Regions from separate parts of the Kitasatospora sp. YST-16 genome, predicted to be linked through region 3. Evidence: riboswitches for the same ligand, from Rfam matches in the RefSeq annotation. Region 3 holds a riboswitch; each other region holds the start of a gene.
The links. Region 3 has a riboswitch for cyclic di-AMP ahead of OU787_RS07900 (C40 family peptidase). Riboswitches for the same ligand answer to the same signal wherever they lie in the genome.
Positions count from the first base shown of each region.

Region 1 (7,171 bases), 500 kb from region 3:
ACCGCGCGCCGCAGGTGGTCTGCGCGGTGAGCGACCCCTCCAGCACCGGTCCGATAGCCCGGGAGGCCGACTTCGTGGCCGAGTCCGGCCGCGGGCTGCACCTGGTGGACTCGTTCTCCCGGTCCTGGGGCTGGCACCCGCTGGCCGGCGCCGGGAAGGTGGTCTGGGCCCTGTTCGACGCCCACACCGAACTGCCCGTCCCGGAACAGCTGTCGAACTCCGGCCGGCACCGCCGCTCCGCCTGACCCGCACCCCCCGACCCGAACACCGGCCGACCCGCACACTCCCCGACCCGAACACCGCCCGCCCCGCGCACCCCCTGAAGCGCACCGTCCGACGAAGCCCGGTGCGAGCGGCCTTTCCTGACGGGACGTCAGAGGCGCTGGGCGGCGCCCGGAACCACGAAGGCCGTCGCGGGATCCCCCACGACGGCCCGGGTGAACGGGAGTCGACCGGCCGTCAGGGCGTGCCGCCCAGGTGGTCGAACTCCCCGTCCTTGACGCCGAGCAGCATCGCGGTGATCTCGTCCCTGGTGTAGACCAGTGCCGGGCCCTGCGGGAAGCGCGAGTTGCGCATCGCCACGTCGCCGTTCGGCAGCGCGGCGAATTCCACGCAGTTGCCCTTCGAGTTGCTGTGACGGCTCTTCTGCCAGACCACCCCGTCCAGGTCCGTCGCCGCCATGCCGTTGTACGCCTCACGCATTGTTTTCTCCCCAGAGCCTGGCGAATGCCTCACTTGACGTGATGATAGCCCTCCTGCACGTGCATCAGCATGGGAAATTTCCCGTGCAGAAGAACGTGCCAATGCTGTCACCAACCCTTCACAGCCGCGCAATTGACGGTGCGTAAGCGGACACAGCCGGGCGAAACGCCAGTCACTCCATGACCGTCCGCACACATCCGTCTGCGCGTTGTCGATCATCACCACCTTCCACGCGGTTCACAGGTAGTCACGATTCGCACTGTGATGACTGTCACTTCCTGGCGGAAACCCGCCCGCTGCCGGTATCCGGCTGCAACGCGCGAGGGGACATGTCCTACGATCTGGCGCATGAGCACCGCAGCCATCCCGGGCGCGCCACTGCCCGTCCGTACGCCAGGCTCCCGTGCGCGGGGGCGCCACCGCCGTCCCGAGCGCCCCGAGATCATGGCCGGTTCGCCTGCCCTGGTGCTGGCGGTCCCGGCCGTCGCCGGGCCGGAGAGCCGCCCGGTCGTCGAGGAGCTGCTGTCCATCGTCCGCACCGAGCAGGCGGGGATCGAGGTGACGGCGGCCTACCAGGGCGGCGAGGACGCGCCGACGGTCGCCGACCTGCTGGCGGCGGCCGCCGAGGCGGGCCTGCCCGCGCCGGTGGTCGTCCCGCTGGTGCCCGGACCGCACGGCTTCCTGCCCGAACTGCACAAGCTGGCCGCCGAGACCGGCGCCCAGGTGCTGGACCCGCTGGGCCCGCACCCGCTGCTGGCCGAGGCCGTGCACGTGCGGCTGTCCGAGGCCGGGCTGGCCCGCGCCGACCGGGCCCGGCTGTTCGCCATCGCCACCGCCGCCGACGGCGTGGTGCTGACCACGGTCGGCGGCGAGGAGGCGGCCGCCGCGGCCGGCATCACCGGCGTCCTGCTGGCGTCCCGGCTGGCCGTGCCGGTGGTCCCGGCCGCGTTGGACGTGCCCGGCTCGGTGGCCGCGGCCGTCGCGCACCTGCGCGCCACCGGCTCCGAGCGCCCGGCGCTGGCCCCGCTGGTGATCGGCCCGGAGGCCGACACCGAGCTGCTGGCCACCGCCGCCGAGGAGACCGGCTGCGCGAGCGCCGCCCCGATCGGCGCCTACCCGACGGTGGGCCAGCTGATCGCCTCCGCCTACCTGGCCGCGCTCCCCGAGCCCACCCAGGAGCAGTTGGAGGCCGCCGAGGCCGCCATCGAGCAGCAGCGCACCCCGGGGGCGCACGCGGCGCGCTGACGCCGACCGAGAGCCGCGACGGGCAGGAGCAGCGAATCGACGCGCTCCCGCCCGTCGCGCTTCCCCCGTGCCGCGCACCGACCGGTCCCGACGCGCTTCCCCCCTGCCGCGCCGACCGGTCCCGATGCGTTTCCCCCGTGCCGCGCACCGACCGGCCCCGACGCGCTTCCTCGTGCCTCGCACTGACCGGTTCCGTCAGGCTGCCGCTCAGCCGGTGGTGACGCGTCCCGTCCCGGGTGCGCGGTCGGTGAAGGCGAGCGCGGGCAGGGCGACCGGGCGCGGCGGGACGGGGGCCTCGGCCGGCGTGGTGGTGGCGTTCCACGGCGTGCCGGCGAGCCCCGGGCCGCCGCCCTTGCCGAGCGCGACGGTCTGCGCCTGCCCGGCCGGGCGGAACAGGATCCGGGTCGGGTCGGGCGCGTCCGGGTCGAGCCACAGTTCGCTGCCGGGCGGGCCGCCGAACGCGCAGTCCAGCACCGCGATGTCGTCGGGCTTGCCGTCGCCGGTGGCCCGGAACGCCACCCCGGCCTTCCGGTAGCCGGTCAGCCGGCTGCGGCTCAGGGTGACGGCCTCGCCGGCCAGTTGGTGCTTGAGGGTGGTCACCGCGTAGTCGGACTGCCCGGCGGCGTCGATCAGCAGCCCGTCGAAGACGGTGCCCTTGTCGCGGCCGAGCGCGTGCACGGCGATGCCGCCGGCGGCGTTCCCGTACAGCACCGAGGCGGTGTAGTCGAAGTCGTTCAGGTAGGCGCCGTGCTCGATGCCCCAGCCGCCGTTGTGGTACGCCGCGTACTGGGTGACGGTGTGGTGGTGCTCGGCGTTGAGCCAGACGAAGATGCCGTTCTGCAGGTTGTTGTGCGCCAGGCAGCGTTCGAAGGTCCAGACGCCCTCGCTGGTCTCCGGCCACTCGTAGCCGGACGCGCCGGTGGCGCCCTGCACGCCGACGGCCACGCAGTCCCGGGCCGAGGAGCCCGTCCCGGCGCCGAGGCTGAAGCCGGTGAGCCGGTAGGCGCGCGGGTTGGGCTCGAAGGCGGTGCGGGAGGCGACGCAGCCGTCGTAGGCGATGTCGTTCGAGGGGCCCTGCGGGGTGCGGGTGTCGATCGGGCCGTCCCACCAGTACGCGTCCTCCCAGGTGTCGTGGGAGATGCAGCCGCGGAAGGTGATGCCGTGGCTGGCGTGCGGCACGAAGGCGTGGCTGCCGGTGTCGCGGACCACGACGCCCTCGACCACGGTGCCGCGCGAGGTGTCCAGCAGCATGTGGAAGTGCAGCCCGTACCGGCCGAGCACGGGTTCGGTGACGGGCTTGCCGTCCCAGCTGTCCTTGCCGTCGGCGCGCGGGCCGAGCCAGCGCAGGGCGGCGTGCCGGACGTCGGGCGGGCGGCTGGAGGTGAGGTGGACGTGGGCCCGGCCCTGCTCGGTGCCCTCGATCCGGACGTTGCGGCTGAGGTTGAGCACCTCGGCGCCGAAGGTCGCGCCGCCACCGGTGGCCACCCGCGGGTGGGCGTGCCGCAGCGGGCCGGTCAGGGTGACGGTGGCGCCGTCGACCCGGGCGACCGTCACCAGGTCGTAGGCGGTGGAGAAGTCCGCGGTGTCGGGCGGCGCGGTCGGGGTGACGGCCAGTTCGTCGCCGGGCTGCCAGCCGTCGGGGGCGGCGGCCAGCTTCAGCGCGGTGTCGCCGGGCCCCAGGTCGGCGGCGGCCCGGACCCAGGCGGTGCGGGGCGCGCCGTCCAGGCGCAGGTAGCCCTGGCCGGTGACCCACAGGCCGGTGTCGCTGTCGACGACGGTCATCCCGCCGCCCGCGAACCGGTGTTCGTCGACGTGCGGGAAGCGCAGGGTGTGGGTGTGCGCGGCGTCGGGGGCCAGGGCCAGGACGCCGCGGACCTCGACGTTGCCCGCGCTGGCCAGGGTCAGCGTCCGGTCGGCGGCGAACACCAGCGAGCCGCCGGGCTCCACCAGCAGCGAGCCGACCTCGGCGTCGGCGTCCAGCACCACCCGGTCGGTGATCCGCACCGCGCTGCCGGGGCCCGGCGGTTTCCCGCCCCAGCCCTTGGCGTCGGACCACTTGCGGCCGCCGGTGTCCAGCACCGGGGGCCGGGCGGAGGGCTGCGGGCTGCCGGCGGCGGGTGGTGGGGCGCCGGTGCCGTGCGGGTGGCCGGCCGGGGTGGCGGTGCCGGTCCGCGCGGCGGCGGCTCCCGCCGGTTCGTCGGCCCCGGCCAGCGACTGCCGCAGGACCACTCCCCCGCCGAGCGCCGCCGCCGTCCCGGCCGCCAGCCAGGTCAGCATCCGGCGCCGCCCGACCGGCGGGCGCCGGTGCCGTACCGGCGGCGGTTGCCGTTCCTCGTCCTGCCGCTGTTCCACCGTGGCCGCCCTTCCGGGTTCCGCCGCCCTGAGCCGTCGGGGGCAGCATAGGCAGCGCGGGCGCCGGAAAGCGGCGGATTCGGTTTCGCTTCAGCATTCTGACGTACCGTCAGGGGGGTGCGGCGGGGCGCTTCCGGTCAAGGACAGAACGCCCATACGGCGACAAATGACCCGCCCACCGGGTGACCAAACGTGAATAATCCCGCATAACTCAGCATAGTGCAGCAAAACGGGCACAAGATCACCTATCGCCTGACGTCCCGCCAGAATTCGCCGCCGCTCGCGGAGTTCGCCGAATATCCCTTGATCACCCATTCCGGCCACTGTGATGCCGGTCACGGGCATTTGCGGATTCTCCTTAATTCCGCTTAATCTCCTGCCCACGTTCGTGGACACACGGACCCAGTTCGCCCGGAACGCCGAGTCCTGCCGCCGGGCGGGTCGGCTCATGCACAACGCACCACGGCAGGGGCGGGGGAACCAGGTAAGTCGCCCCGGGCGGTCGAAGGACCGCACGGGGCTAGGGGTGAAGCCGGGCGCACCACGCGGTGCGCGCGGCCGGGCAACTCCAGCCCGAATCCGACAGCTCACCTCGCAGGCGTGGGAGAGGAACGCTTCTTCATGCTGCCCATCAGCTCCAAGCGCGCCCGCCGCCTGATCGCCACCACCGGTGTCGTCGGCATCGGGCTGTCGATCCCCTGCCTGACCGGTGGCGTCGCCTCCGCGGCGACCGTCTCCACCTGGGACAAGGTCGCGCAGTGCGAGTCCAGCGGCGACTGGGCGATCAACACCGGCAACGGCTTCTACGGCGGTCTGCAGTTCACCGCCTCCACCTGGGCCGAGTTCGGCGGCACCGCGTACGCCTCGCGCGCCGACCTCGCCACCAAGGACCAGCAGATCTCGGTCGCCGAGAAGGTCCTGGCCTCGCAGGGCCCCGGCGCCTGGCCGGTGTGCTCGATCCAGGCCGGCCTGACCAAGGGCGGTGCCGCCCCCCAGGTCGACACCTCCGGCTCCGCCTCGTCCGCCACCGCCGCGCCGTCGCAGTCGCAGACCCAGGCGCCCGCGCAGTCGCAGTCGCAGTCCGGCAGCAAGGGCAAGTCCCAGAACGGCTGGTCGCAGAACGGCTGGTCGCAGGGCAAGTCGCAGGCCCAGCCGCAGGCCGAGCAGAGCGCCCCGGCCGCCACCGCCGACCAGTCGGCCGGCACCTACACCGTCGTGGCGGGCGACTGGCTGTCCACCATCGCGCAGAGCCAGCACGTGGACGGCGGCTGGCAGAAGCTGTACGACCTCAACCGCTCGGTGCTCACCGAGGGCCCGGACATGATCTACCCGGGTCAGCAGCTCTCGCTCGGCGGCGCCGCCACCGCGCAGCAGCAGTCCGCGCCGGCCGCCACCACCTCCTCCTCCGCCAGCACCCACCAGGGCTCGTCCTGGAAGGGCGACCGCTCCTCCGCCGCCAAGTCGTCGAGCACCCCGGCCAAGTCGTCCACCGCGACCACCGCCACCGCCTCGACCAGCGCCAAGACGACCACCACCGCCACGGCCGCCACCAAGGCGACCGGCTCCAAGGCCGCGGCGATCGACTTCGCGCTGTCCAAGCTCGGCCAGGCGTACGTCTACGGCGGCACCGGCAACGGCGGCTGGGACTGCTCCGGCCTGACCCAGGCGGCGTTCCGCCAGGCCGGCATCAGCCTGCCGCGCGTCGCCGCCGACCAGGCCGACTACTCGACCCGCGTCTCGCTGGACAGCCTGCAGCCGGGCGACCTGCTGTTCTGGTCCAGCAACGGCTCCAACTCGGGCGTCTACCACGTCGCCCTGTACGTCGGTGACGGCAAGTACGTCGAGGCCGCGAACCCGCGTTCCGGCGTCCGCACCGAGACCATCGCCAACTGGGCCCCCGACTTCGCGGGCCGCGTCTGATCACCGGCACGACCGCCGCTGCCCCCGGGGACCTGGTCGGCCCCGGGGGCAGCGGCCTATCCTCGGCCGTACGAGGCCCGACGAGCCTCGACGGAGCCTCGGCAGGGGCTCGACGACCGGGGAGCAGCACCATGGCGAAAGTGACGATCACGCTGGACGCGGACCTGGCCCTGGAGGTGATGATGCGCGTCGGCGCCACCAGCCCCCAGGACGCGGTGGAACTGGTCGTCCGCGACTACCTCTCCACCGACCGCCGCACCATCGCCCGCACCGGCGGCACCCGCGACGGCGAACGCCTCCTCCCCAAGCCCCCGACCATCGAAGAGGGCTGACGCCCCGCCGGGCGGCCGCGGCCCCGCCGGTCCCGAAACCTCCACAACCTCCGCAACTGTCAAGTAACTTACTGTCTAGTAAGTTCACCGGCGAGTACCTAACCTGGGCGAACCCCCACCCCACCCAAGGGAGTTCGCTCATGGCACACCCCCTCGCCCGGGCCGCCCGCGCCGCCCGTCCGCCCGTCGAGGTGCTGCGCACCGGCGGGCGGGTCGTCGAAGCCCGGTCCGCGTACCTGGTGCCGCCGCCCGCGGACGGGGTCCTGGGCGACCTGCCGTTCCGCAACGCGCGGGAAGCGCCGGAGGCGGTGGTGGTGACGCGCCGTCAACCGGACGGCTCCTGGCGGGACGTGACGGCCCGTGAGTTCGCGGAGCAGGTCGCGGCGGTGGCCCGCGGCCTGGTCGCGGTCGGGGTCGGCCCCGGCGCGCGGATCGTGCTGATGTCGCGGACCGGGTACGAGTGGACGCTGCTGGACTTCGCCGCCTGGGCGGCCGGCGCCTGCGTGGTGCCGGTGTACCCGACGTCCGCGGTGGAGCAGGCGGAGTGGATCGTCCGGGACTCCGGCGCGGTGCTGGCGGTCGCGGAGGACGCCGGCACCGCCGAGGTGCTGACCGTGGCG
Region 1 covers NZ_CP113837.1:1,241,534-1,248,704, forward strand. The annotation lists gene OU787_RS05650 (ATP-binding protein) at 1-245, shown strand, start outside; gene OU787_RS05655 (DUF397 domain-containing protein) at 460-702, opposite strand; gene OU787_RS05660 (hypothetical protein) at 1,051-1,947, shown strand; gene OU787_RS05665 (hypothetical protein) at 2,155-4,299, opposite strand; cyclic di-AMP (ydaO/yuaA leader) riboswitch at 4,746-4,915, shown strand; gene OU787_RS34530 (transglycosylase family protein) at 4,921-6,219, shown strand; gene OU787_RS05680 (hypothetical protein) at 6,351-6,551, shown strand; gene OU787_RS05685 (AMP-dependent synthetase/ligase) at 6,692-7,171, shown strand, end outside.
Region 1: linked by a shared signal. The riboswitch ahead of OU787_RS34530 (transglycosylase family protein) and the one ahead of OU787_RS07900 (C40 family peptidase) in region 3 are both predicted to bind cyclic di-AMP.

Region 2 (7,171 bases), 470 kb from region 3:
CTCCACCTCGGTCAACTCCCGCCACAGCGCCCGGGCCTCCGGCGCCTCCTCGACACCGCCGAAGGCCACGTCGATCGTCCGGTACCAGCTCTCCCACTCCTCGGCGCGCAACGGACGTACGGTCAAGTCGGGGTGTCGAATCGTCATGCCGCCCTCCCTATCACCGCCCCCCACCCCCGGCGAGCGAATAACCGCCCCGCCGCCGACGTGTCCCCGGCGGCCGAAACCCGCCGGGCCCGGCACCGTCCGCTGCACCCGGTGCCACCCGCCCCGTCGACGCGGGCACCCGCGGTGGATAAGGTCGGTCCCCATGGTCGGCAGCGCGCGTCCCAGTGCGACGGGCCGGGACGGCGGACCGTCCCGCGAACCCGTGACGGCCCGGCTGCGCGCGGCGCTGTATCGGGCCCGGCGCAGGCTGCGCCGCACCGGGGTCGACTACTTCCGCGGCGACGGCGCCGACTGGTGGGCGTTCGCCGCGCTCGCCCTGCTCGTCCCGCTGCTGGTGCTGCTCAACATCCTCGTCCCGGACTGGGCCCCGCCCACCGCCCTGGTGCTGCCGGTGCTGGCCGGCGCGCTGCTGCTGCGCCCCGGCACCCTGGTGCTGCTGTACGCCGTCGCCGCCGCCGGGCTGATCACCGAGTCGCTGGTGCACACCGGCGAACAGGTGGCCAGCGAACGCCCCGAGGCGTACACCCACGGCGTCACCCCCGGCGCCGCCCTGGTGGTCGGCGCGGTCGGCGTCGCCGGACTGCTGGTCGCCCAGTTCCGCCGCCGGATCGGCGTGCCCTGGCGCGGCGGCTCCACCATGCTCTTCGACCTGCGCGAACGGATCCGGGTGCAGGGCCGCGTCCCGCACCTGCCCGACGGCTGGCACACCGACACCGCGCTCCGCCCGGCCGGCGGCCAGTCCTTCTCCGGCGACTTCATGGTCGCCGCCCGCACCGGCCCGGTGCTCGAAGTGGTGCTCGCCGACGTCTCCGGCAAGGGCATGGACGCCGGCAGCCGCGCCCTGCTGCTCTCCGGCGCCTTCGGCGGCCTGCTCGGCTCGCTGCCCGCCCACGACTTCCTGCCCGCCGCCAACGGCTACCTGCTGCGCCAGGACTGGGCCGAGGGCTTCGCCACCGCCGTCCACCTGGTGGTCGACCTGGACACCGGCGAGTACGAACTCCTCTCGGCCGGCCACCTGCCCGGCATGCACCGCCTGGCCGGAGCGGGCCACTGGGAGGTCAAGGAGGCCGAGGGCCCGCTGCTCGGCGTCTACGACGGCGCCAAGTTCGAGGGCGTGCGCGGTACTTTGGGACCCGGCGACGTGCTGATGCTGTGCACCGACGGCATGGTGGAGGTCCCCGGCCGGGACCTGGGCGAGGGCATGGACCGGCTGATGGGCGAGGCCGACCGGCTGGTCGCCACCATCCCGGCGGCCGGCCGCCCCGGGGCCGCGGTCCGGCTGATCGACAGCGTGGCCAAGCACGTCAACGACGACCGGGCGGTGCTGCTGGTCTGGCGCCGCTGAGCCCCGCCGGGGGCGCGGTCGAGCGGCGCCGGTGCGGTGGCGGGGCGGCGGCGGGGCGGTGGCCCGGAGGCGCTGCCGGGTGCGGGGGAGCGGTGTGCACGGAGTGCCCACGGAGTGTCAAACCCGGGCGTTGATCTTCGGCCAATTCCGGTGCCCGGCCCGGCCGGTGGGCCGCCGACCGGCCTGCCTGCCGGTTTGCCGCCCGGGCCGCCGCGGACCGCCTCCCGCCGACGCTCCGTCAGAACCCGTCCGCTATCGTCACGGTCGGCGGAAATCAGTCCCACCACCCGGGTTGGAGCCCCCGGCGACGGGGCAAGTCCTTTACGCAGTCCGCACGAGCGACCACACTGAGTCCGGATGGAGTGGTGGGGACACGGGGGGCAGGGGCCGGTTTCCGCCTGGAGCCGTCGGCGGTTCCGACCTGAATCCCCGCCACGAATCGAGGAAGTGAGTCCCGGTGGCCTTCTCCGTCTCCGCCCTTGTCCTGTTCGGCGTCATCGTCGCCATCTTCATCCGCAACAAGCAGATGAAGGGCGGGCACGCCATCGTCGCCGCGCTGTTCGGCTTCATGCTCAGCCAGTCGACCATGGCCGGTCCGATCCAGCAGTTCCTCAACTCGGTCTCCAAGGCCATCGCCGGCATCGCGGGCTGACGCCCCGCCGGCACCGGGGGGAGCGCGTTCCGGCGGGCGGGGGCACCCCCGTTCCGGACCAAAGTCCTGCCCGCGGGTGACCAGGGTCACCCGATCCGTCACGCCAGGTCAGCGCCCGGGCGCATACGGTGGCCGAAGTCGCCCACCGTATGTGGTTCGTGGGCGCATCGTCATGATCCCGTACGCGCACCGCAGCCCGCCGTCGGCGGAGCGTGACCTGGCGGACCGTCAGCCCCCTCCCGATCCCGGGACCGGGGCCTACCGGCGCTTGCCAGCTCCGCGAACCGTGGGTTTTGCTTCCTCCGCAGCCCGGACATCGGCCGGGCTGGCCGCCGAGCGGAACGCCTAGTCCTGCCGCCGCCCGGTGCCGACCAGAGACCACGCCACGGCAGGAGCGGGGGAACCACAGGTAGTACGCCGGACCCGGAACGCACGGGGACGGCTCGGGGTGAAGCCGCGGAGACCGCGGCCGGGCAACTCTCGCCCGAACCCGACAGCTCACCTCGCAGGCGTCGGAGAGGAACAGCTTCATGTCCGCTCAGGGCAAGCACCGCAAGCCGCGCCTGGCCACCGTCGTCCGCATCGCCATCGCCGCCGGCGTCGCCGGCGCCGCGGTCGGCCTCCCGGTCACCGCCGCCTCCGCGCACACCGCCGACCAGCACGACGGCGGCCGCCAGTGGGCCAACGTCTCGGTCGACGCCACTCCCGTCGCCGACACCACCGGCTCCGCCGCCCAGCAGGCCGCCGAGACCTACAAGGTCGCCTCCGGCGACACCCTCTCCAAGATTGCCGCCGCGAAGAACGTGGACGGCGGCTGGGAGAAGCTCTACCAGGACAACCGCTCGGTCATCGGCGGCAACCCGAACCTGATCTACCCGGGCCAGCAGCTGACCGTCAACGGCCAGGCCGCCGCGGCGACTTCGTCCGCCCCGGCCGCCTCCTCCTCGGACGCCGCGGCCCCCGCCGCCGCCCCGAAGACCTCGACCAAGTCGAGCAGCACCGGCACCGCGAAGGCCAAGGCGCAGACCCAGACGCAGACCCAGGCCCCGACCCAGAAGTCGGCGTCCTCGTCCTCCTCCTCGTCCGCCGCGAAGTCGTCGACCGCCACCACCTCCGGCAGCTCCGCCGCGAGCTCCTCCTCCGGCTACGTCGCCCCCGCGCCGGGCAGCGTCACCACCGGTTACAAGGTGGCGGGCTCCAACTGGTCCAGCGGCTACCACACCGGCATCGACTTCCCGGTCTCCACCGGCACCAGCCTCAAGGCCGTCGCCAACGGCACCGTGGTCTCGGCCGGCAACGGCGGCGCCTACGGCAACCAGGTCGTCATCAAGCTCGCCGACGGCAAGTACGCCCAGTACGCGCACCTCTCCTCGATCTCCGTCTCGGCCGGCCAGTCCGTGACGGCGGGACAGCAGATCGGCCTGTCCGGCGCCACCGGCAACGTCACCGGCCCGCACCTGCACTTCGAGATCCGCACCACCCCGGACTACGGCTCCGACATCGACCCGGTCGCCTACCTGGCCGCCCACGGCGTCAACGTCTGACCCCCGGCACCACACCCCCGAAGGCCCCGCGCTCGGCTGCGCGGGGCCTTCGGGCCGTCCGGGGGCCGGGACGGAGGGGATCCGGGGCCGGGACGGAGGGGAGGGGCCGCCCGCGGGCGGGGAACGGCGAAGGCCCCGACCGCGTCGCGGTCGGGGCCTTGTCGTGGAGCGGGTGACGAGAATCGAACTCGCGTGACCAGTTTGGAAGACTGGGGCTCTACCATTGAGCTACACCCGCAGGGAAGCGCCCCGCCACCGCAGCGGTGGTGAGGACGGCCCCAGCGTACCTGGTCGGGTCGGTGGATTGCACACTCCTTCCCCGTTGTCGGCTCGCCGATATCGCCCCGGTCGGGGGCGGGTCGACGTGTACTCTTCTGCTCGGCACCACGGGGTGTGGCGCAGTTTGGTAGCGCGTCCGCTTTGGGAGCGGAAGGCCGTCGGTTCGAATCCGGTCACCCCGACCGTGTGCGGCAGGGTCTCGTCGGCGGCGGGGCCCTGTTGTCGTTGCGGCCCGGCGCCGCCGTCCCCGCTCCCGTCCGCACCCAGGTGCCGGGCACAGTCGCTTTCGTGGTACCGGTAGGATGGACCGCTGGCGGTAGTACGGACAGCATTGCAGCCCCAACCGCCTATCGCCCTGACCGCAAGCCCCCTAGGAGACCCAACCGTGAAGAGCGCCGTCGAGACTCTGAACCCCACTCGGGTTCGACTCACCGTCGAGGTGCCCTTCGAGGAGCTCAAGCCCAGCCTCGACGCGGCGTACAAGAAGATCAACCAGCAGGTCACCGTTCCGGGCTTCCGCAAGGGCAAGATCCCGAACAAGGTGATCGACCAGCGCTTCGGTCGTGGCGCGGTGCTGGAGGAGGCCGTCAACGACGCGCTTCCGCGCTTCTACACGCAGGCCGTCGACGAGGGCCAGATCGACGTGCTGGGCCAGCCCGACATCACCGACATCGAGGGTGTCGAGAACCTGGCCGACGGCGGGGACCTCAAGTTCACCGCCGAGGTCGACGTGCGCCCCGAGGTCACCCTCCCCGAGTTCGCCGAGATCGAGGTCGTCGTCGACCCGGTCGTGGTCGGCGACGAGGACGTCGAGAAGTCCCTCGAGCAGCTGCGCGAGCGCTTCGCCTCCGTCAAGGACGTCGAGCGCGCCGCCACCGAGAACGACATCGTGGTGGTCGACCTGGAGGCCAAGGTCGACGGCGAGGTGCCGGAGGACGGCACCGCCACCGGCGTGAGCTACGAGATCGGCTCCGGCCGCCTGCTGGACGGCATCGACGAGGCCGTGGTCGGCCTGTCCGCCGGCGAGTCCAAGACCTTCACCACCACCCTCAAGGGCGGCACCCAGGTCGGCAAGGACTCCGAGGTCACCGTCACCGTGACCACCGTCCAGGAGAAGGAACTCCCGGAGCTGGACGACGAGTTCGCGCAGCTGGCGAGCGAGTTCGACACCCTGGAGGAGCTCCGTGCCGACTCCGTCAAGCGCCTGGAGCGCATGAAGGAGTTCGACCAGGCCACCCAGGCCCAGGAGAAGGTCCTCGACGAGCTGCTCGCGCGGGTCGAGATGGAGTACCCGGAGAAGCTGCTCGCGGACGAGATCGGCACCCGCAAGCACAACCTGGAGCACCACCAGCTGGAGCCGATGGGCCTGACCCTCGACACCTACCTCGCCTCCCAGGACAAGTCCCGCGAGGACTACGAGAAGGAGACCGAGGAGCAGGCGAAGAAGGGCATCAAGACCCAGTTCGTGCTGGACCAGATCGTCAAGAACGAGGAGCTGGGCGTCAACCAGGAGGAGCTCACCGAGCACCTCATCCGCCGCGCCGCCGGCTCCGGCCTGACCCCGGACCAGTTCGCCCAGCAGGTCGTCCAGGGCGGCCAGGTGCAGCTGCTGGTCGGCGAGGTCGCCCGCGGCAAGGCGCTGGCCCTGGTGGTCGAGGCCGCCAAGGTGACCGACACCAACGGCGAGACCGTCTCCTTCGAGGACGACGAGGAGGAGACCACCGAGGCTGCCGAGGCCACCGAGGCCGCCGCGGAGGAGACCACCGAGAAGTCCGCCGAGGCCTGAGCCTCGTGACCGTCGGCCACCGACGGGACGTCTGACCGGGAACGGGCCCGGACACCGCACGGTGTCCGGGCCCGTTCGCGCGCTCCGGACGGCCCCGGCCCGCTCACCCTGCGCTCACAGCGAACAGTTCTGCGTGGGGGATTCAGCGGCGGGGCCTGCGCGTTAGGGTCGGTGGACAGCGACACACACGCAGATCGACTGAGCAGGTGGCTAAGTGACGTTCCCGCAGATGCAGATGCCTGGCCCGATGGCACCGCACGCCGCCGGCGGCGACGTGGGTGGCGGCCTGGGCGACCAGGTCTACAACCGGCTGCTCAACGAGCGCATCATCTTCCTCGGCCAGCAGGTCGACGACGACATCGCCAACAAGATCACCGCCCAGCTGCTGCTGCTCGCGGCGGACCCCGAGAAGGACATCTACCTCTACATCAACTCCCCGGGTGGATCCATCTCGGCCGGCATGGCGATCTACGACACCATGCAGTACATCAAGAACGACGTGGTCACCATCGCGATGGGCATGGCGGCGTCGATGGGCCAGTTCCTGTTGACCGCGGGCGCCAAGGGCAAGCGCTTCTCGCTGCCGAACGCCAACATCCTGATGCACCAGCCCTCCGCGGGCCTCGGCGGCTCCGCCACCGACATCCGGATCCAGGCCGAGCAGCTGCTGCGCACCAAGAAGCGGATGTCCGAGCTCATCGCGCACCACAGCGGCCAGTCCTTCGAGCAGATCACCGCGGACTCCGACCGCGACCGCTGGTTCACCCCGGAGGAGGCCAAGGCGTACGGCCTGATCGACGAGATCATGCACAGCGCCGCGGACGTCCCCGGTGGCGGCGGCACCGGCGCGGGCCTGGCCGGCTGACCGGCATCGCAACCCTGACCGCACGCTTCGGAGGACCAGAAACCATGAACATCCCCAGCCTGTCCGGTGCCCAGGCCCGCCTGGAGGACATGCGCGCCGAGGGCCGCTACATCGTCCCGCGCTTCGTCGAGCGCACCTCGCAGGGCATCCGCGAGTACGACCCGTACGCCAAGCTGTTCGAGGAGCGCATCATCTTCCTCGGCTCGCAGGTGGACGACGTCTCGGCGAACGACATCATGGCGCAGCTGATCTGCCTGGAGTCGATGGACCCGGACCGGGACATCTCGCTCTACATCAACTCGCCCGGCGGCTCGTTCACCGCGCTGACCGCGATCTACGACACCATGCAGTTCGTGAAGCCGGACATCCAGACGGTCTGCATGGGCCAGGCCGCCTCGGCCGCCGCGGTGATCCTGGCCGCGGGCACCCCCGGCAAGCGCCTCGCGCTGCCGAACGCCCGGGTGCTGATCCACCAGCCGTACACCGAGACCGGCCGCGGCCAGGTGTCGGACCTGGAGATCCAGGCCAAGGA
Region 2 covers NZ_CP113837.1:2,208,085-2,215,255, reverse strand. The annotation lists gene OU787_RS10035 (GNAT family N-acetyltransferase) at 1-147, opposite strand, end outside; gene OU787_RS10030 (PP2C family protein-serine/threonine phosphatase) at 311-1,513, shown strand; gene OU787_RS10025 (hypothetical protein) at 1,971-2,165, shown strand; cyclic di-AMP (ydaO/yuaA leader) riboswitch at 2,571-2,690, shown strand; gene OU787_RS10020 (M23 family metallopeptidase) at 2,696-3,709, shown strand; tRNA gene OU787_RS10015 (tRNA-Gly) at 3,874-3,947, opposite strand; tRNA gene OU787_RS10010 (tRNA-Pro) at 4,097-4,170, shown strand; gene tig (trigger factor) at 4,374-5,774, shown strand; gene OU787_RS10000 (ATP-dependent Clp protease proteolytic subunit) at 6,010-6,639, shown strand; gene OU787_RS09995 (ATP-dependent Clp protease proteolytic subunit) at 6,684-7,171, shown strand, end outside.
Region 2: linked by a shared signal. The riboswitch ahead of OU787_RS10020 (M23 family metallopeptidase) and the one ahead of OU787_RS07900 (C40 family peptidase) in region 3 are both predicted to bind cyclic di-AMP.

Region 3 (7,171 bases):
CTGCTCGGCGCAGGCCCGGGCGTCGCCGCTGCCGTACAGCGGGTTGGGGCCGGACGGGCCGAGCAGCATGACCAGGGCGGCCAGCGCGATCAGCAGGTACGTGGCGACCGGGGTGCGGGCGGCCCGCTCGGCCGCCGGCGAACCGGCCCGGGCGGGGGCGGAGAGCACCATACCGGTCAGCATTCCTCGGGGGCGCACCCGCGACACCGGGCGCTGGGCCGGCCGGGTGAGCGTCCGGGCTGTGGACCGGTGATCCGTCCGCCCGGCCGCAGGCAATAGGCTGGAGGCCCGGAACCGGGACCAGCCGAGAGGGACCACTGATGAGCATTGCCGCGCCGACCGCCGAGACCCGCTGGCGCTGCACCCTGTGCGGCAACCTGACCCGCTTCGACGTCACCCGTTCGTCCCGGGTGACCGACTTCCTGCACTTCGACCTCTCCGGCGAGTCCAAGGTCGAGGAGACCCATGTGCTGTCCGAGACCATCGAGTCGGTGCGCTGCCGCTGGTGCAACGCCGTCGACCAGGTCGAGCTGGTGGCCCGTCCCGGGGCCGAGGAGCCCGCCGAGGGCGACGCCCAGCAGGGCTGACGCAGTTCCCACCGCCCCGCGTTCCCGTCCGCCCCGGACGGGGGCGCGGGGCGGACTCGTCGGCGGGGTGCTGTCGGTGCGGCACGGTAGACGGGACAATCGAGCAGTAGCGGCGGACAGCAACGCCCGCCCGGCACCCGCCGGGAGGGCCCGCCCGGACCAGGATCGGAGCCGAGGACAGTGGCGGAGGCAGCGAACGCGCCCGCGGGCACGGACGGGACCGCGCCCGGCCCGGCCCCGGAGCCGCACGGCGGCGCGGAGACGGCCGGGCGCCCCCTGCCCGAGGGCGTGCGCCGGCGGGTGGTCGGCATCGCCTCCGACGCGCTCGGCGGCATCGCGGCGGGCGAACTGCCCGCCTCGCTGCGCCCGTACGCCAAGTTCACCCCGGCCCGGCGGGCCAAGTACGCGGCGACCGCGCTGGCCGCCGCGCTGGAGTCGGACCCGGCGTTCCGGGTCCGGATAGCCGAACGGCTGCGGCTCGGCCAGCCCGACCTGGTGCAGGCGCTGGAGACCGGCACCGTCCCGGCCGCCGCCGACCCGATGGACGTCGCGGCCGCCGCCTACCTGGTCCGCCCGGCCGGCTGGGCCCGGCTGGTCGAGGAGGCCGGCGAGGAGGCCGAGCGGGCCGACGCCGAGGGCGCGGCCGCCGAGGCCGCCCGGCTGGCCGGGAAGCTCCAGGAGGAGCTGGCCGAGGCCCGGGCCGCCGCCCGCGGCGAGCTGGAGCGGCACCGGGCCGAGGCCGAGGGGTGCGCAAGGAGGCGGAGTCGCTGCGCAAGAAGGTCCGCTCGCTGGAGGCGGACACCCGCCGGGCGCAGGCCGAGAGCCGCCGGCTGGCCGGGGAGCTGGAGGCGGCCAGGGCCGCCGCGGCGGCCGAGCGCAGCGCCGCCGAGAGCGAGGCCCGGCGACTGCGGCACCGGATCGCCGAGCTGGAGGCCGCGGTGGAGAGCGGGCGGCGCACCGCCCGGGAGGGCCGCAGCGTCGAGGACATGCGGCTGCGGCTGCTGCTGGACAGCGTGCTGCAGTCGGCGCAGGGCCTGCAGCGCGAGCTGGCGCTGCCGGTGACCGGGCTGCGCCCGGCCGACCTGGTGGAGGCGGTCGAGCCCGGCTCGGCCTCGCCGCACGACGTGGCCCGGCGCGGCCTGGCCGAGGACGACCCGGCGCTGCTGGACCAGCTGCTGGCGATCCCGCAGGTGCACCTGGTGGTGGACGGCTACAACGTGACCAAGACCGGTTACCCGCAACTGCCGCTGGAGCAGCAGCGGTTGAGGCTGCTGGGCGGGCTGGCGATGCTGGCCCAGCGCACCCAGGCCGAGGTGACCTGCGTGTTCGACGGCCAGGACCTGGACGTGCCGGTGATCATGGCGCCGCCGCGCGGGGTGCGGGTGCGGTTCAGCCGGACCGGGGAGACCGCGGACGAGCTGATCCGGCGGCTGGTGCGGGCCGAGCCGCAGGGCCGTCCGGTGGTGGTGGTCTCCGCCGACAAGGAGGTGGCCGACGGGGTCCGCAAGGCGGGGGCGCGGCCGGTGGCCTCGGTGCTGCTGCTGAACCGGCTGGCCCGCAGCTGAGGGGCGGTCAGCGGGCCTGCGGGCGGCCGGGGTGTGACGGTCCGGTGAAGGGGGGCGGGGAGGCGGAACCGGAAGCCCCCGGGAGTGGACGCGGGGGCTGGGACTTCACTAGGGTCTGGCGTCAAACCTATATTCCGGACCTTCACTCGTCGGGGTGAGTCCAGCAGGAAGAAGGAGCTCACCCTTGGCCTCCCACCGCCGTCCCAAGCAGCCGAGCCGTGCGCGGATCTCCGTGTTCACCGCCGCCGCCGCGACCGCGGTCGCCCTGACGGCCCAGGCCAGTGCGCACGCCGCGCCGGCCCAGCCGAACAAGGACGAGGTCAAGGCGCAGGTCGACAAGCTGCTCGAGGAGCAGGAGCAGTCGGCCGAGAAGTACAACGGCGCCAAGGAGCGGGCCGACCAGCTGCGCAAGCAGGCCGACGACCTGCAGGACCAGGTGGCCCGCGGCCAGGAGCAGCTGACCGAGCTGGCTTCCGGGCTGGCGGCGGTGGCCGGCGACCAGTACCGGCAGGGCGGCGTCGACCCGTCGATGCAGCTGATGCTCTCCTCTGACCCGGACCACTACCTCACCCAGGCCACCTCCTTCGGGCAGGCGGCCAGCACCCAGGCCGAGACGCTCAAGTCGCTCAAGGACCAGCAGCGCCGCCTGGACCAGCAGAAGCAGGAGGCCGCCCAGGTCCTGCACGAGCTGGACAGCCAGACCCAGGCGCTCAACGACGCCAAGAACGACGTGCAGAGCAAGCTCGCCGAGGCGCAGAAGCTGCTCTCCAAGCTGAACGCCGCGGACCGCGCCGCGATCCTCCAGGGCTCCGGCGGCACCGCCTCGCGCAGCGCGGACCGGATCGACCCGAAGAGCCTGCCGCCGGCCAGCGGCTACGCGGCGACCGCGGTGGCGGCCGCGCTCAGCAAGCAGGGTTCGGCGTACGTGTGGGGCGCCACCGGCTCCAGCACCTTCGACTGCTCCGGCCTGATGGTGTGGGCGTACAAGCAGGCCGGGGTCTCGCTGCCGCGCACCTCGCAGGACCAGGGCAGCTACGGCACCAACGTGGGCACCGACTGGCACAACGCGCAGCCCGGCGACCTGGTCGTCTACTACGGCGACCGGCACCACGTCGGCATGTACATCGGCAACGGCCTGGTGGTGCACGCGCCGCGCACCGGTGACGTGGTGAAGACGATGAAGGTCGACACCCTGCCGATCTCGACCATCCGCCGGGTCTGAGCGAGCGGGCCTGACGGCCCGACGAATCGGACAAACGCCCCACTGGGCAACAATTGACGCACCGTGACACGCCCGGGCGGGTCGGAATCACCCTGTGATTCGAGACACGCCCGGGTGTGGTGTTTCCCGGGTGAATGGCGGGAAACGCTGTGCTCGGGGTAAGGAATCGATCACGTTCGGTCAGATTTACCGGGGTGTTTGATTCAGAATCAGATTTTTTTCCGACAAGGATTTGAACGGATCACGGATCGGTTACTAGGGTCGTGCCTCGACCACCGCAGTGTCGATCGCCCAAGGGGGGCGGCGGCGGAGGTCGCCGCCGAGTCCGTGACGCAGCGGGCAGACCGTCAACACCGGGTCTGCCGACGGGGATACCCCTGCGGGGGTGCTGTCGAACGGAGCCGGGGAACCATGTTCCCCCGGGGTGAATCGGCGCCCGGTCGACCGCCGCGCGCGGTCGGTGAAGCGCCGTAGGGCATCTCTTCCGGCCCGAACCCGTCAGCTCACCCGGTAGGCGGTGTGAGGAAGAAGGAGTCCGCCTTCGTGGCGTCCCATCGCCGTCCCAAGCCCGTCGGCCGTGCCCGGGTCTCGATTCTCACTGCCACCGCCGCCGCTGCCGTGGCGCTGTCCGCCCAGAGCGGCGCGCACGCCGACCCGGCGCCGACCAAGGACCAGGTCAAGGCCCAGGTCGACGAGCTCAACGAGCAGGCCGAGGTCAAGACCGAGGCGCTGAACGCCTCGGTCGAGAAGCAGCAGGCGCTGCAGCAGCAGGTCGGCCAGCTCCAGGACCAGCTCGCCCGCCAGCAGGAGCACGTCACCACCGCCCGCGAGGCGCTGGCCGGCATCGCCGCCGAGCAGTACCGCACCGGCAGCATGCCGCAGACCATGCAGCTGATGCTCTCCAGCAGCCCGGACGCCTTCCTCGGCCAGGCCGGCGCGCTGAACGCGGTCGGCTCCACCCAGGCCGACCTGCTGAAGACCTTCAAGGACGAGCAGGCGCAGCTCGACGCGCAGCGCAAGGAGGCCGAGTCCAAGCTCGCCGAACTGGACACCACCACCAAGGCCCTCAAGGCCGACAAGGAGGACGTCCAGGCGAAGCTGGCCAAGGCCCAGGACCTGCTCAACACGCTGACCCAGCAGGAGCGCGAGCAGCTCGCCGCCGCCGAGGCCAAGGCCGCCGACGACGCCAGGGCGAAGGCCGACGCCGCCCAGCAGTCGCAGCGGGCCTCCCGCGACACCACCCGGGTCGAGCTGAACGCCCCGGCGTCCTCCAGCTTCTCGGGCAACGCGGTCGGCGCGGCCGTCTCCAAGCTCGGCAGCTGGTACTCGTACGGCGCGGCCGGTCCGAGCACCTTCGACTGCTCCGGGCTGATGCAGTGGGCCTACAAGCAGGCCGGCGTGTCGATCCCGCGCACCTCGCAGGCGCAGGCCGGGGCCGGCACCAGCCTGGGCACCGACATCTCCAAGGCCCGCCCGGGCGACCTGATCATCTACTACGGCGACCAGCACCACGTCGGGATGTACGTCGGCAACGGGCAGATCATCCACGCCCCGCACACCGGCGCGCAGGTCCGCTACGAGTCGGCGACGGTCATGCCGATCAACCGGATCGTCCGGATCTGACGCTCCGTCGGAGCCGTCGGCCCGGTACCCCGCACGGGGTGCCGGGCCGTTTCCGTTCGGGTGTCCGATTCATGGTCAAATATTCGGTGCTGTCGGGGTTTGGACTGGATCGATCCGACTCGCTAACCTCTGCCCCCGGGCCCCCGCGAGGACGGCCGTCCGACCGCGGACGGCGGCGGAGGCCGGTCGCAGAACGGAGCCGTCGCGCGTGTCCGTGCCCCGCCGCACCCCACTGCCCGGCGTCCAGCGCCTCGCCCGGGCCCTGGCGCTCACCGCCGCCGCCACCAGCGCGCTCGGCCTGACCGTCGGCGGCGCGCACGCCGACCCCGCGCCGACCAAGGACCAGGTCAAGGCGCAGGTCGACCAGCTCTACGAGGAGGCCGAGCGGGCCTCCGAGCAGTACAACGCCGCGCTGGAGCAGCAGCGCCGGCTGCAGGCCGAGGCCGGCACCCTGCAGGACCAGGTCGCCGCCGGGCAGGACGAGCTGAACCGGCTGCGCGGCGACCTGGGCGCCGTCGCCGCCGCCCAGTACCGGGCCCAGGGCATCGACCCCGCGGTCCGGCTGATGCTGGACCAGGACCCGGCCGGCTACCTCACCGGCGCCCGCTCGCTCGAACAGGCCACCGCCCGGCAGGGCGACCGGCTGCGCGACGTGGCCGAGCGGGCGCGCCGGCTCGACGAGCGGCGGCACGAGGCCGGCGCCAAGCTCACCGAGCTCGAACAGGCCCGGCAGCGGCTGGCCGCCGCCAAGGACGACGTCCGCGAACGGCTGGCCCGGGCCCAGCGGCTGCTGAACGGCCTCGCCCCCGCCGACCGGGCCGGGATCGCGGCCGACGACGCCCGGGCCGCCCGGCAGCGCGCCACCCGCGGCACCGACCGGATCGACCTCGGCGACCAGCCGCCCTCCTCCGACCGGGCCGCCGCCGCGCTGGCCGCCGCCGTCTCGAGGATCGGCTCCCCGTACGTCTACGGATCGACCGGCCCCGGCACCTTCGACTGCTCCGGTCTGATGTACTGGTCATGGCGGCAGGCCGGAGTGACCCTGCCGCGGACCTCGCAGGAACAGGCCTCGGCCGGCCGGCGGGTGAGCCTCGCCGAAGCCCGGCCCGGAGACCTGGTGATCTTCTTCAACGACAGGCACCACGTCGGCATGTACGCCGGCGGGGGCGTCGTCGTGCACGCGCCCCACCCCGGCGCCCGGGTCCGCTACGAGAGCGTCAGCGCGATGCCGGTCAGCTCGGTGGTGCGGATCTGAGCCTCGTCGACGAACCCCTGGTCACCGACCTGACGACGGCCGCCGGGCCGCCGCGGGCCGGTGCTCCGCTGTCCCGGCGGGCCGCCCTGCTGCTGGCCGCCGCCGGGGCCACCCAGCTGTCGCTGCCCCTGCTGCGGCCCGGCCGCCCGGCCCCCGCCGCGCCCGCCGCGGCGCCCCCGGGCTGCGGGAGACCGCCGTCCGGCTGCTCGGGCAGCGGGCCCGGGCGGTGGCCGGGCGGGACACCGCCGCGCTGCTGGCGGTCTCCGCGGACGGCTCCGAGGAGGCCGACCGGGACCTGCTGGCCCGGACCGCCGGGCTGCGCTTCGCCGAGTACACGCTGCGGCTGACCTCCTTCGCCGAGCCGCCGGCCGACGCGGACCGGGTGCGGGTCGGCGCCGAGCTGGGCTACCGGCTGGCCGGGGTGGACGACTACCCGGCGCTGCTGGAGCGGCAGGTCGAGCTGGTGCGGGAGGCGGACGGCTGGCGGGTGGCCCGGGAGACGGCGACCGGCGCGGCCGCGCCCTGGGACCTGGGCACCGTCCGGGCCGCGGACGGCCGGCACAGCCTGGTGCTCGGCCTCGGCGAGGGGGCGGAACTGGCCGCGCTGGCCGAGCTGGCCGACCGCGCGGTGCCCGCCGTGGAGGCGGTCTGGGGCCCGTTCGCGGGCCGGCTGCTGCTCGAACTGCCGCTCACCGAGCAGCAGTTCGCCCGCCGGATGGACGTCTCCGCGGACGCCTACCAGGGCATAGCCGCGGTCACCCTGGCGGTCGGCGGCGCCCCCGTGCACACCCCCGCCGACCGGATCGTGGTCAACCCCGACGCCTACCGGCAGCTCAGCGAGCTCGGCCGCCGGGTGGTGGTCACCCACGAGGCCACCCACGTCGCCACCCGGGCCGACACCAGGTCCTGGACGCCGCTG
Region 3 covers NZ_CP113837.1:1,739,726-1,746,896, reverse strand. The annotation lists gene OU787_RS07920 (rhomboid family intramembrane serine protease) at 1-171, opposite strand, end outside; gene OU787_RS07915 (hypothetical protein) at 321-587, shown strand; partial or broken gene OU787_RS07910 (NYN domain-containing protein) at 768-2,152, shown strand; gene OU787_RS07905 (C40 family peptidase) at 2,337-3,374, shown strand; cyclic di-AMP (ydaO/yuaA leader) riboswitch at 3,751-3,907, shown strand; gene OU787_RS07900 (C40 family peptidase) at 3,918-4,997, shown strand; gene OU787_RS07895 (C40 family peptidase) at 5,206-6,252, shown strand; gene OU787_RS07890 (hypothetical protein) at 6,479-7,171, shown strand, end outside.

Region 4 (7,171 bases), 2.2 Mb from region 3:
GCGGTGTCGGAATGGTGGGGGACAGGTTGCGAAAAGGTGTGGACGGCGCGCCACCGGCGCGTTCCCACCCTGGTCGGCGCCCCCGCGGGGCTCAGGGCCCGGTCTGCTCCGCGGCGGCCCGCGCGGAGTCCTGCTCCACCGGCAGGTCCGGGGCGGAGACGGCGTCCTTCAGCGGGCCGGGACCGGTGCGGTGCTCCGGCGCGGCGTGCGCGCTGGGGGTGGCGAGGGAGGCGACCACCCCGACGGCGAGCGAGGCAAAGGCGAGCAGGCTGCGCTTCTTCATACCGTGGAGAACGCGGCAACGCCCCGGAGGTCACGCGCCTTCCGCACCGGGCCAGTTGGCCAGGCCCTCGACCAGCACCCCGGTCAGCCGCTCCAGCGTGACGTCCGTCCCCTCGGCGAGCTGGAACGCCCCCGCCGTGGTCAACGAGGCGTACCCGTGGGCCGCGGCGCGCAGCGTCCGCACCGCGTGCACCGCCTCCGAGCCCGCCAGCCCGTAGCCGCGCAGCACCGCGAACAGCACGCCCACCAGCCGCTCGGCCGCCGCGGTCAGCTCCGGGCCCGGATCCGGGTCCGGCACCTGCGGCAGCGCCGCGTACCGGAGGGGGTGGCTCAGCGCGTACCCGGCGTACGCGGCGAGCAGGGCGCGCACCGCCCCGTCCCGGGAGCGGCCGAGGACGGCGGCGGCCAGGTGGTCGGCCAGCTCCCCGGTGGTGCGGACGGCGACCAGCCGGCGCAGCTCGGGCAGGCCCCCGGGGACGTGCTTGTACAGCGAGGGGGTGGCGACGCCCGCCCTGGCGGCGACCGCGGCCAGGGTGAGCGCCTCGGCGCCGCGCTCGTCGATCAGTTCGAGGGCGTGGTCCACCACGGCGGCGGTGGAGAGTCCGGCGCGGGGCATCAGCGGGCGCTCCCGCCGGTGCCGGGCAGCTCGGCCAGGAAGGGCAGCAGGGTGTCGGCGACGGCCTGCGGGTGACCGGCCATCGGGTAGTGGCCGGCGCCCCCGATCATCACCTTGCGGCCGCGCAGCGCGGCGGCCTGCCGGTCGGCGACCAGCTCCGGCTTCGGGAAGTCCGGGTCCCGGTCGCCCATCAGCACCAGCGCGGGCACGTCGACGGCCGCGCACCAGCCGACCGGCGCCGAGTCGCCCTTCAGGTAGCCGCGCAGCGCCGCCTTGCGGGCGGGCTCGCGGAGCATCGCGGCCAGCCCGGCCCGGTAGTCCTCGAAGTCGGCGGGCCTGCTGCCGGCCGGGTAGTAGAACTTCTGCATCGTGCCCCACAGGCCGGGGAACGCGGTGACCAGCGGGGCGGCCAGGCCGAACAGCGCCTTCTGGAAGCCGTTCAGCGGCAGGTTCTCGATGAACGCGTCGATCAGCACCACGCCGCCGGTGCGCTCGGGGGCGAGCGCGGCGGCCCGGACCACGGTGGCGCCGGTGTACGAGCTGCCGACCAGGACGGCGCCGCGCAGGTCCAGGTGGGCCAGCAGGGCCGCCAGGTCCTCGGCGATCGCGGCCGGGGTGTGGTCGGTGAAGCCGGTCGAGGACTCGCCCATGCCGCGCAGGTCCATGGTGACCACCCGGTGCCCGGCGGCGCTCAGCAGCGGGGCGAGGTGGCGGTAGACGGCGCGCTTGTCGAGCATGCCGGGCAGCAGGACGACCGGGACGCCGGCGCCGGGGGCGTCGTCGTAGGCGATCCGGCCGCCGGTGACGTCGAGGTACCGGGTGGTAGTGCCGAGGGTGCTGTTCATCGCGGGCCTCCTGGCGGGCGTCCGGCGCTCCGGGCTCTCCGGGCCCGGCTGCTGCCGATAGCCATAAAGCTAAGGCTAATAGCCTTAGCCGTCAACCCCCCGCCCCGGCCCCGGTTCCCGCCACCGCCCCCCGCCCTCAGATCCCGTCCACCTTGAACGGGTCGTGCTCGGCGAGCAGCTTCTCCAGCCGGGCCTGGTCGACCCGGCTGGTGATCGCGCCCTCGTCCTGGCGGTCGCGGACCACCTTGGCCAGCGTGAACGCGGAGGTGATCACGTACAGCAGCCCGACCCCGAGGAAGGCGCGCATCCAGGCGCTGGCCGGGAGGTACGCGATCCCGAGGGCGAGCGCGGCGGTGGCGAACCCGAAGGAGGCGACGGCCTGCAGGTAGTAGGCGGAGGTGGTGCGGTGCGGCACGGATGCGGTCATGCGCCCAGGGTCCCGCCGGGGCGGGAGGAGGTCGTGAGTACGGATACTCAACCGCCCCGTCACGGTCCGTCATGTCCGAAACCGAGCACCTTGGCGAACCGTCACAAATCGCCCATAGGGCGTCAGGAAAGTTTCACTGCACCTCGGTAGGCGCTTGGAATCATGGGGTCCATAGGATTAACGTTTGATAACGCAGCGCGGTCGGCAACGCCGTAACCATGCGGCACCGTGCGCCACGCCTAATCCATCCGGACCTGCCCCCCGGGGCCGGTCCAGGAGCCGGGGAACCACGTTCCACCGGGGTGAATCGGAACGGCCCTGGGCCCGACCGTAGGAGACCTTCCACCTCCGAACCCGTCAGCTAACCCGGTCGGCGGCAGGGAAGGAAGGAGCGCGCCCCCGTGGCGTCGACCCACACCGAGAGCACCGGCACCCAGCTCCTCGACCACCCGGTCGGGACCGAGGCCGTCCGGCACCGGCTGCCCCGTCAGACCCGGACCGGCGCGCCCCTGCTGGGCGTCACCGCGATGACCGCCGCCCTCGGCGCCACCGGCCTCGCCGCCGCCCCCGCCCAGGCCGCCGCCGCGCCGGCCCCGGCCCCCGTCACCGCCGCCGACGAAGCCTCCGACGGCCTGCTCGCCGCCGACCCCGGCCTCGCCCTGGCCGCCCGCATCCTGCAGCAGGCCGACGGGCAGCGCACCGCGGTCGAAGAGTCGGCCCGGGTCGCCGCCGCGCAGGAGGCCCAGGCCAAGCGCGCCGAGCGGCAGGCCGAGGCCGAGTCCGACCGGTCCGCGCCCGCCCTGCCGGTGGCTGGGTACCGGCTGACCGCGCCGTTCGCCCAGGCCGGGGAGCACTGGGCCCACCTGCACACCGGCCTGGACTTCGCCGCCCGCACCGGCACCCCCGTCACCGCCGTCACCGGCGGCACCGTCACCTCGGCCGGCTGGTCCGGCGCCTACGGCTACCGGGTCATCCAGACCCTCCCCGACGGCACCGAGCTCTGGTACTGCCACCTCTCCCGGATCGCCACCGCCTCCGGCCCGGTCGCCCCCGGCACCGTCCTCGGCGCGGTCGGCGCCACCGGCAACGTCACCGGCCCGCACCTGCACCTCGAGGTCCGCCCCGACGGCGCCGCCCCCGTCGACCCGCTGCCCTGGCTCCGGCAGCTCGGCCTCCAGCCGTAGGGGCCGTCCTCAGCTCGCCTGGCCGGTCGGCATGACGGTGACCTGCTGGAGGTTGACGCGCGGCGGCAGGGCGGCCAGGAACCCGACCGTCCTGGCGATGTCGCCGGGAACGAGCCACTCCACCGTCTCCCTGGAACCGGCCAGCCAGTCGAGCGCGCCCCGGTCGGTGACGTGGTCCTGGAGCTCCGTCCCGACGATGCCGGGCTCGATCGTCGAGACCCGGACGTTCTTGGCGCCCAGCTCGGCCCGCAGGTGGCGCGAGAGGTGGGTGACGTAGGCCTTGGTCGCGGAGTAGACGGCGAAGGTCGGGAAGATGTTCTGCGCCGCGATCGACGAGGTGTTGACCAGGTCGGCGACGCCGCGCTCGGCCGCGGCCGCGACCAGCTGCGGGGTGAACGCGCCGATGACGTTCATCAGCCCGGAGACGTTGAGGTCGATCTGCCGCTGCCACTGGTCCACGGCCACCTCCTCGACCGGCGCCGGGAGCATCACCCCGGCGTTGTTGAACAGCAGGTCCGCGCCGCCCAGTTCGGCGGCGACCCGGTCGGCGGCCGCCCGCACCGCGGCCCGGTCGGTGACGTCCGCGGCGATCGCCAGGGCGGACCCGCCGGCCCGCTCGATCCGGTCGGCCAGCGCGGCCAGCCGCTCGGCGCGGCGGGCCAGGACGACGACCCGGGCACCGAGCCCGGCGAGCTCCTCGGCGGTGGCCTCGCCGATGCCGCTGGAGGCGCCGGTGATCACGGCGGTGCGGCCGGCCAGGGGCAGGGAGGTGAGCGTGGACATGGTGGACCTTCCTTGCAGGAAACGGGAGTTGCGGCACCGGAGGCTCCGGCCGCAGTTCCAGCAGACCAGCCCGGCGGCCCCGCGGACGGCCCCGGGCGGACCCTGCGCCGACTGGTACCGCCAGGGCCACCCACGGCCCGCCGGCGCACCTCCGCAGCCCGCACACTTGGTCCATGGAACGCAGCAGGGAAATCGCCGACTTCCTCCGCACCCGGCGCGCCGCGATCGCCCCGGAGCTGACCGGGCTGCCCGCGGACGGCCGGGTGCGGCGGGTGCCCGGTCTGCGCCGCGACGAGGTGGCCCGGCTGGCCGGCGTCAGCACCGAGTACTACACCCGCCTCGAACAGGGCCGGGCCGGGCGCCCGTCCACCGAGGTGGTCCAGGCGCTGGCCCGGGCCCTGCGGCTCGACCCCTCCGAGCGCGAGCACCTGGCCGACCTGCTGCTCCCCGCCGAGCACGCGGCCCGCCGCGCCCCGGAACGGCCGCAGCGGGTCAGGCCGGGGCTGCACCTGATGCTGGAGACCCTGGCGCACGTCCCGGCGTTCGTCCTCGGCCGGCGCACCGACGTCCTGGCCGCCAACCGCCTCGCCCGGGAGGTCCTCACCGACTTCGACGCGCTCCCGGCCACCCGCCGGAACATGGCCCGCTACTACCTGCTCGACCCGCAGGCCCGCGAACGGGTCGGCGACTGGGCGACGATCGCCGCCGAGACCGTGGCCATGCTCCGGCTGGAGGCCGGCCGCCACCCCGACGACCGCAGGCTCGCCGAGCTGATCGGCGAACTCACCCTGCGCTGCCCGGAGTTCACCACCTGGTGGAACGACCACCGGGTGCTCCGCCGCACCCACGGCGCCAAGCACTACGTCCACCCGCTGGTGGGCGACCTGCACTTCTCCTACGAGTCCTTCCAGGCCCCCGGCGATCCGGACCAGACGCTGTGCGTCTACTCCGTGGAACCCGCCTCCCCCACCGCCGACGCCCTGCGCCTGCTGGCCGGCTGGAACGCCCCCGCCGCCACCTGACCGGCGGGGCCGCCCCCGGGCCCTCAGTACTCCTCGGGGGCCAGCTCCGGGAACTCCTCCAGCAGCAGCCGCGGCAGCCCCGGGACGGTCCACTCGCCGCACAGGTCGATCGCGGCCTGCGCCACCGCCTCCTCGAACTCCTCGAACGCGCCGGCGAGTTCGGCCGGCATCGGCAGCCCGAGAGCGTTCAGCTCGGCCAGGTTGCGGTAGCTGCGCCGCATCAGGCCCTGCTCCAGCAGCCGCCGCGCCCCGTCGGTGGAGACGCCGATCAGCAGCGGCCGCCCGGGCTGGTCCCAGTGGCCGTCCCCGTCCAGGCCCGGCACCCGGTCGAAGGCCGCGAACCGCTCCGGCTCGGGCCGTTCGCGGAACGCCGACAGCCACTCCCGGACCGGGCCCGGGTCGTCGGTCGGCACCCCGTCCGCGCGCAGCAGCAGCGCGTACAGTCGGGGCCAGGTCACCAGGTCGGCGCGGCGCAGCAGCGAGAGCAGCACCTCGCCCTGCCAGTCGGCCTCCGCGCGGAGCTTCTCCGCCCGCTTGGCGTTCAGCCGCCGGGCCGCCCGCTGCCACTCGATCAGCAGCCGCACCGCCGCCGGGTAGGCCGCCGGGTCGCCGTCCGGCTGCACGTACAGGTGGAGCTGCTCGTAGAGCAGGTGCTCCAGCACGGGGGAGGTGAGCTCCGGCATGCCGTCGTGCAGCCGGGCCCCGCCCAGCTCCAGCAGGGTCAGGACCGTCCGCACCGCCGGTTCGGGGACGGGGTCGAGCCCCGCCTCGGCCGCCCAGTCCAGCAGGTCGGCGGCACGGGTACGGGGCAGCAGGTGCAGGTCGTCGTCGTCCACCCCGGTACGGTAGCCGGTCCCCGGACGGCCGCCGGGTAGGGTCGGCCGGCATGGAAACCCTCCGGCTGCGCGGCCCCCGGCTCACCCTGCGCGAGTACCGGCACACCCCGGAGGAGGCGGCCGCCCTGCACGCCGTGCACGGCGACCCCGAGACCGTCCGCCACCTCCCGTTCGGGCCACGGGACTTCGAGGACTGCGCCGACCAGCTGGAGCTGTACCTGGAGGCCGCCGAGGAGGAGCCCCGGACGCACTACCGGCTGGCCGTCGACGACCCGGCGGGCGACCCGGTCGGCCAGGCCGCGCTCACCCGCGAGGACGGGCACGCCGCCCAGCTGGGCTGCGTGCTGCGCCGCGACACCTGGGGCCGCGGCTACGCGGCCGAGGCCACCGCGCTGCTGTGCGCGCTCGGCTTCGGGACGCTGGGCCTGTACCGGCTGGCGGCCCGCTGCGACCCCGCCAACACCGCCGCGGTCCGGGTGCTGGAACGGGCCGGGTTCCAGTACGAGGGCCGGATCCGGGCCGACTCCCACCGGGACGGCCGGTGGCACGACGCGCTGCAGTACGCGCTGCTCGCCCCCGAGTGGCCCGGCCCGCCGTGGTCCGGCCCGGGGTGGACCGGCCCGCAGGGCGGGACGGGGGGTTAACCCCACCACGGATTCGGCAGCAGGCGTCATTACCCCGGTCCGGGCCGCTGCGGCAGATTGGAGCACGTGCCCGGCCCCGCCGACCGACGGGGCCGCCCGACGACCGAAGGACCGCGGATGTCCACCGCTGCGTACCCCGCCACCGACCGCTCCGTCGGCCCCCTCGACCAGCCCGGGTTCTGGCGCGCCCCGTTCTCCCGGTACACCTTCCGGCAGTTCGGCTACGCGCTCAGCGGGCTGCCGATGGCGGTGCTCGGCTTCTCCTTGGTCGTCCCGCTGTTCTGCGCCGGCCTCGGCCTCTCGCTCACCATGCTCGGCCTGCCCGTCCTCGCCCTGCTGCTGGCCGTCGCCCGCGGCCTCGGCGCCGCCGAGCGGCTGCGGATCCGCACCCTGATCGGCGAGGAACTGCCCGCCCCGTCGGCGGTCGTGGTCCGCCGCGAGGGCGTCTGGGGCCGGATCACCGCCCGGCTCGCCGACCCGCCCGGCTGGAAGGCCGTGCTGCACCAGTTCGCCATGCTCCCCTGGGCGATCC
Region 4 covers NZ_CP113837.1:3,893,730-3,900,900, forward strand. The annotation lists gene OU787_RS17890 (hypothetical protein) at 92-283, opposite strand; gene OU787_RS17895 (TetR-like C-terminal domain-containing protein) at 314-898, opposite strand; gene OU787_RS17900 (alpha/beta fold hydrolase) at 898-1,743, opposite strand; gene OU787_RS17905 (YiaA/YiaB family inner membrane protein) at 1,880-2,170, opposite strand; cyclic di-AMP (ydaO/yuaA leader) riboswitch at 2,397-2,561, shown strand; gene OU787_RS17910 (M23 family metallopeptidase) at 2,572-3,354, shown strand; gene OU787_RS17915 (SDR family oxidoreductase) at 3,364-4,137, opposite strand; gene OU787_RS17920 (helix-turn-helix domain-containing protein) at 4,311-5,159, shown strand; gene OU787_RS17925 (hypothetical protein) at 5,183-5,995, opposite strand; gene OU787_RS17930 (GNAT family N-acetyltransferase) at 6,046-6,639, shown strand; gene OU787_RS17935 (sensor domain-containing protein) at 6,757-7,171, shown strand, end outside.
Region 4: linked by a shared signal. The riboswitch ahead of OU787_RS17910 (M23 family metallopeptidase) and the one ahead of OU787_RS07900 (C40 family peptidase) in region 3 are both predicted to bind cyclic di-AMP.